2 linked regions of the Methylorubrum extorquens genome follow. The protein of the gene in region 1 interacts with the protein of each later gene in a pairwise test. Links are inferred from orthologs where the notes say so. Each region holds a gene or a part of one and is shown in the gene's direction. Other genes may lie near its edges.

What was found.
Region 2: the proteins of J2W78_RS06405 (region 1) and rplK interact in binary tests that used the Escherichia coli proteins (3 or more experiments, as listed by UniProt). The link is inferred for Methylorubrum extorquens from one-to-one orthologs.

Annotation. Positions count from the first base shown.
Region 1 is NZ_JALJXF010000001.1:1,306,498-1,309,701, reverse strand. The notes cover bases 62-2,953. They hold J2W78_RS06405 (50S ribosomal protein L11 methyltransferase), read left to right. Parts: upstream 62-994; coding sequence 995-1,912; downstream 1,913-2,953. Other genes in these bases: J2W78_RS06400 (aminopeptidase P family protein), read left to right, coding at 2,149-2,953; J2W78_RS06410 (hypothetical protein), read right to left, coding at 471-671; J2W78_RS06415 (hypothetical protein), read right to left, coding at 209-379. Also shown: modA (molybdate ABC transporter substrate-binding protein), read right to left, coding at 1-53; more of J2W78_RS06400, read left to right, coding at 2,954-3,204. UniProt on the Escherichia coli protein: Methylates ribosomal protein L11.
Region 2 is NZ_JALJXF010000001.1:1,974,876-1,978,064, reverse strand. What follows is about bases 199-3,075. They hold rplK (50S ribosomal protein L11), read left to right. Parts: upstream 199-1,350; coding sequence 1,351-1,800; downstream 1,801-3,075. Other genes in these bases: J2W78_RS09280 (cytochrome P450), read right to left, coding at 2,647-3,075; rplA (50S ribosomal protein L1), read left to right, coding at 1,812-2,510; nusG (transcription termination/antitermination protein NusG), read left to right, coding at 589-1,122; secE (preprotein translocase subunit SecE), read left to right, coding at 242-544. In the rest of the region: more of J2W78_RS09280, read right to left, coding at 3,076-3,189. UniProt on the Escherichia coli protein: Forms part of the ribosomal stalk which helps the ribosome interact with GTP-bound translation factors.

The DNA of each region.
Region 1 (3,204 bases):
AGCAGGCCGGCCATCATGGCGCGGCGGGTCCGGACGAAGCGGGACGGCATCATGACGACTCCCCTGGTCGTGCCGGGCTGCCGCCGCTGCGCCGGCTCTATCGAGCCGTGGCCACGCCGGACGAACGCCCCGCACCTGACGCCGGTTTTAGCCCGCCTGGGATACCCCTGTCATCGTCCGGAAATCGAGGAGGTGCCCCTCTTCGGGGTCAGTCGTCGGACGGACCGGCCGCCGACACTTCGGGCTCGTCGGCGGTGAAGCCCTCCAGCCAATCAAGGCTCTCCTGCGAGCCCGCCTCGTAGGGATTGGCCGCATCGGGCCCGCCTACCGCCTTGGCAGCTTTGCCCTCTTCGAAGATCTTGCTCGATACCACGGCCATCGACCGATCCTTTCTCGATGCCGGTCCGGAGGGTTCCGGGCCGGGATATGCGGACAGGAAGTGGCCCGGCGCGGCCGGAGTTCCCGCCGCCTCAGGCGGTGGGCTCGGCTCCCTGCGACGGCTTGGTCTCCGCCCGATGGAGCCGGCTCAGCAGCACGAGCAGCGAACCCGGCAGCGGAGCTTCGAGCGTATCCGACGCAAGGATGTCGGCGTTCGTAGCGCGGCGGCGGTCGGAGCGCGGCTCGCGCCTGACGACGACGGGTGAGCGAAGGCGGACGGATCTGGGTGTCATGACGCGATGGAACTCGAAAAGCGCCTGATGAACGAGACGGAGAAGCGCCGCGCGCAACGCCCGGCCGCAAGGCACGGCCCCACGGGCCACCGGAGCCGGCGAGGTGCATGCGCGAGACGCTTTGGACGGTGAGAACGCGCGCTCTCCGCGCCGGTTCCGATACTTTCGACTAGGAATTAAACATCATGCCTGTGGATTAAGCATCTTTCGCCTTGCGCGTGCTGTTCTGGGTACGTGACCTCGTTCCTGTCCCGGCGAGGGGAGGTCGAATGGGGTCGTGAAGCCCGTGGCCCTCGGCACGCGCGAATGGTAGAGGGCGCCCCATGCTCGAAGGTCTGCCGCCGCACCGACCCACGCACGTCCTGCGCCTGATCACGGACGAGCCTTCCGCTCGCGCCATGACCGAACTGCTGGGCGAGATGTTCGACCCCATGGAGACGGCGGTGGCCGCCTTCGAGGTCGAAGAGACCGGCGATTGGCGGTTGGAGGCCTATTTCTCCGAGGAGCCCGACGCGGAGATGATCCGCGACCTGATCCGCCCGATGGTGGGCGAGCAGGCCGACGCGGCTGTCTTCGAGACCATCGACCAGCAGGATTGGGTGCGTGCCTCGCTCGAGGGCCTGAAGCCGGTGCGGGCGGGACGCTTCCTCGTCCATGGCGGCCATGACCGTCATCAGGTGCGGGGCAACGATCTCGCCATCGAGATCGAGGCGGCGCTCGCCTTCGGCACCGGCCATCACGGCACCACGCTGGGCTGCCTGCGTGCACTGGTGGACGAACTGAAGCGGCGGCGGCCGGCCCACGTCCTCGATGTCGGCACCGGCACCGGCATCCTGGGATTTGCCGCCGCCAAGGTGCTTCGCACGCCTGTGGTGGCCGGCGACCTCGACCCGGAAGCGGTGATGACCGCCCGCGGCAATGCTCGCCTCAACGGCCTCGGGCCGTATATGCGCCTCTACCATGCGCCGGGCGTACGCCATGCGCTGGCAAACCGCCCGCGCGGCTTCGACGTGGTGTTCGCCAACATCCTGGCCCGGCCCCTCAAGCGGCTCGCGCCCACGCTCACCGCCGTGGTCGCCGATGACGGCGTGCTGATCCTTTCCGGCCTGATCGAGCGCGACGTGCCGGGCGTGCTCTCGACCTACCGCCACCGCGGCTTCCATCTCGCCCGCTCCGGCGTGATCGAGGGTTGGGCGACACTGGTGCTGCGCCGCGGCGGGGCGGCCGCGCGTCCACGCTGAAGAGGGGCCGGGCGATTGCTCGAAGCCGCCTTAGCGACTTCCCGGCGCGAAGAGTGCCGCGCGGAGCGGGCTTTTCGAGGCTTGGGCCCCGGAAAGCATCGAGCGAAGCGGACGCATAAGCCCACGGAGGCGGGCGCCGGCGACTGAGGCCAGCAAAAAAGGCCAGGGGGATCGCCTGCGAGCGATTGCCCTGGAGGAGGCTGTTGCGGGGGGCTCCGACGGGGTAGATTTCCGTCATGACGACACCCCTGCCCCGCTTCCAGACCTTCGACGATCCGAGCCACACCAAGGGGCCTGAGCGGATCGAAGCCCTGCGCGCGGCGCTCCGCGAGATCCGCGCCGACGGCTTCGTCGTGCCCCGGGCCGATGAGCATCAGTCGGAATACGTGCCGGCCAATGCCGAGCGGCTCGCATGGCTTACCGGCTTCACCGGGTCGGCCGGCCTCGCGATCGTGCTCGCCGACGAGGCCGCCCTGTTCGTCGATGGCCGCTACACCCTTCAGGCGCCGGAGCAGGTCGAGACCGGGATCATCACCGTGGTGCTACTCGCCGAGACGACACCCGAGGCTTGGCTCGGCACCCACCTGAAGCCCGGTCAAACCCTTGCCTACGATCCCTGGCTTCACACGCCCGACGGCGTCGCCCGCCTGGAGCGCGCCGCCATCAAGGCGGGAGCGTCGCTGCGCGCCGTGCCGGACAATCTCGTGGATGCGGTCTGGGCCGGTCGGCCCCGGGCACCCGCCGGCCGTGTCGCGGTCCATCCCGACGATCTCACGGGCGAAACGCGGGCTGAAAAGCTCGACCGCATCCGCGCCGCGCTGGACGAGGGCGGGCTCGACACCCTGGTGATCTCCGATCCCCATAACCTCGCCTGGACCTTCAACCTGCGCGGTGCCGACATCGCCCACACGCCGCTGGCGCTCGGTTACGCGCTGTTGCCCCGCGAGGGCCGGGCCGCCCTCTACCTCACCTCGCCGCAGATCGATGCCGACCTGCGCGCCGCCCTCGAAACGCTGGCCGACCTTCGCCCGCGCAGCGCCTTCGACGCGGATCTCGCCGGTCTGTGCACCGGCGCCAAGCGCGTGCGGATCGACGCGGCGACGGGGGCGGCGGCCCTCAAGGACCGCGTCGAGGCCGCCGGGGGCGTCGCCGATGTCGGCGCCGATCCGGTCACCGCCATGAAGGCGGTCAAGAACGCGGCCGAGATCGCCGGTACCCGCGCCGCCCACCACCGCGACGGCCTTGCCGTGACGCGCTTCCTCGCCTGGCTCGACCGGGCCGCGCCCGAGGGG
Region 2 (3,189 bases), 670 kb from region 1 along the record:
CTCAACTGGTCAGAGCACCGGTCTCCAAAACCGGGGGTTGGGGGTTCGAGTCCCTCCACTCCTGCCACGGCGCACCCTGACGGCCCGACCCGCGGCACCCCATCCGAACCCATCGACAAGCCGGATCACTTGCGCTAGAGCGGGCGCATTCCGAGATCCTCAGATGCTGTCGGTGTGGGACGCGCTAGTCCCCGCACCGCGATCGGTGGTTCCCGGAGCCCTGTCCGGTTTCAGTTGCGCCATGGCATCGAACGAAGCGACCAAGAAAGCCGACGCGGCGCGCGGACCCAAGCGCGGCACGGCGCCCGTTGCGCCCCAGCGCCCGACCCCGCCCGCGCGCCCCGCGCCGAAGCGGGTGGGCCCGGTGGAGTTCCTGGGCGAGGTGCGCGACGAGGGCCGCAAGGTCACGTGGCCGACCCGCAAGGAGACCACCGTGACCACCATCATGGTGTTCATCATGGTTGTGGTGGCGAGCCTGTTCTTCGTCGCCGTCGATCAGGTGATGCGCTTCGGCGTCGGCCTGATCCTCGGGATCGGCGCTTAAAGATCGTTTCAGGCGCTCCAAGGCGCCGAGGAGTTGAGAGACCCGTGTCGAAGCGCTGGTATATCGTCCACGCCTACTCGAACTTCGAGAACAAGGTTGCCCAGTCCATCAAGGACCAGGCGGCCCAGCGCGGGCTGACCGAGCTGTTCGACGAGGTCATGGTGCCGACCGAGAAGGTCACGGAAGTCCGGCGCGGACGCAAAGTGGACGCCGAGCGGAAATTCTTCCCCGGCTACGTGCTGGTGAAGTGCGACCTGACCGACGAGGTCTACCACCTCATCAAGAACACCCCGAAGGTGACCGGCTTCCTGGGCGCCGACAAGGCCAAGCCCGTGCCGATTCCGGACGCAGAGGCCGAGCGTATCAAGGGCCAGGTGCAGGAGGGCGTGGATCGCCCGAAGCACACGGTCTCCTTCGAGATCGGCGAGACGGTGCGCGTCTCCGACGGCCCCTTCGCCTCCTTCAACGGCACCGTCGAGGAAATCGACGACGCCCGCTCGCGCCTCAAGGTGGCGGTGTCGATCTTCGGCCGCGCCACCCCGGTCGAGCTCGAATACGGGCAGGTCGAGAAGGTCTGATTTTTTTGCGTTTTGCGATCGGTCGGCACTGACTGATCGCTGATTTTCCCGGCCGGCGGCTCTGTCGCGGCCTGGAAACGGCGATGCTTTGTTAAGAGCATCGCCACACCCCCGCGGGAGATCCGCCCGGCTTCGCCTCCGGGATCAACGGATCGCACCGCGACCTGCAACCGCCCGTCCGTCCGTGCCTCGGCAGCCCGGCGACGCGCAATTCTTGGGAGCAGTCCCATGGCGAAGAAGATCACGGGCTACGTGAAGCTTCAAGTCCCGGCCGGCGCCGCCAACCCGTCGCCGCCGATCGGTCCCGCGCTCGGTCAGCGCGGCCTCAACATCATGGAATTCTGCAAGGCCTTCAACGCGAAGACCGCGCAGATGGAGAAGGGCACCCCGATCCCGGTGATCATCACCGCGTATCAGGACCGCTCCTTCACCTTCGAGATGAAGCAGCCCCCGGTCACCTTCTTCCTGAAGAAGGCGGTTGGCCTGAAGATCGGCAAGAAGCCGGCTTCCGGCTCCAAGACCCCGGGCAAGGGCCCGACCGTCGGCAAGATCACCGAAGCTCAGCTTCGCGAGATCGCCGAGAAGAAGATGCCCGACCTGAACTGCGACTCCGTCGATGCGGCGGTCGCGATGATCCGTGGCTCCGCGCGAGCCATGGGCCTCGAAGTCGTCGCGTAAGGGAGGGCGATATGGCACGCGAAGGAAAGCGCATCCGCGCCGCCCGCGAGGGTCTGGAGCCGATGAAGCTCTACGCCATCGACGAGGCGATCAAGCTGGTGAAGTCGAAGGCTTCGGCCAAGTTCGACGAGACCGTCGAGATCTCGATGAATCTCGGCGTCGACCCGCGCCACGCCGACCAGATGGTCCGCGGCGTCTGCAACCTGCCGAACGGCTCCGGCCGGACGGTCCGCGTGGCGGTGTTCGCCCGCGGCGCCAAGGCGGACGACGCCCGCGCAGCGGGTGCCGACATCGTCGGTGCCGAGGATCTCCTCGAGATCGTCCAGGGCGGCAAGATCGAGTTCGATCGCTGCATCGCAACCCCGGACCTGATGCCGCTCGTCGGCCGTCTCGGCAAGGTGCTGGGCCCGCGCGGCCTGATGCCGAACCCGAAGGTCGGCACCGTCACCATGGACGTGAAGGGCGCCGTGGCCGCCGCCAAGGGCGGCGCGGTCGAGTTCCGCGTCGAGAAGGCCGGCATCATCCACGCCGGCGTCGGCAAGGTGTCCTTCGACGAGCAGAAGCTCGTCGAGAACATCAAGGCCTTCGCCGACGCGGTCGCCAAGGCGAAGCCCACGGGCGCCAAGGGCACCTACATCCAGCGCATCGCCGTCACCTCGACGATGGGCCCGGGTGTGAAGGTCGAGCCGTCCACGGTTCTGACCGCGTAAGCGATCGTCCGAACGAACTGACGGTAAGCGCCCGGCCGAAAGGCCGGGCGCTTTTCTTTTTGAGTCTGCGATGATTCGAAGTGCAGCGTGCGCATGCCCTCGCCCCGCTGTGCGGGGAGAGGGAACCCGGCACCGGCTATTCGTCAGCCACGCCCTCCAGGGCCAGCCTCAGGTGCCGCGGCCCCCGCAGCGAGGCGCCCGGCCTGTAGGGCGGCGGGTCTTCGGTCAGGGACACGCCCTTCAGCCGCCGCACGAGGCTGACCAGGGCCACCTCCGCCTCGATCCGGGCGAGCGGCGCGCCGACGCAGTAATGCAGCCCGCCGCCGAAGCCGAGATGGCGGTTGTCGGGGCGGTCGGGGTCGAAGCGGTCGGGGTCGGGAAAGCGCGCCGGATCGCGGTTGGCGGCGGCGAGCAGAAAAATGACCGGCGCGTCCTTTGGGATGGTGATCCCGGCGACCGGGATGTCGGTGAGCGCGAGCCGGGTGCGGTAATGGACCGGCGGCTCGTAGCGCAGCAATTCCTCGATCAGGCGCGGGGCGGTCTCTGGCTCGGCGCGCAGGCGCTCCCAATGCTCGGGGAAGCGCAGCAGCGTCAGCATGCCGTTGGTGATCAGGTTCACCGTGGTCTCGTGGCCTGCCACCAGCAGCAGGACGGCGGTGGCGATCAGGTCGAAATCGTT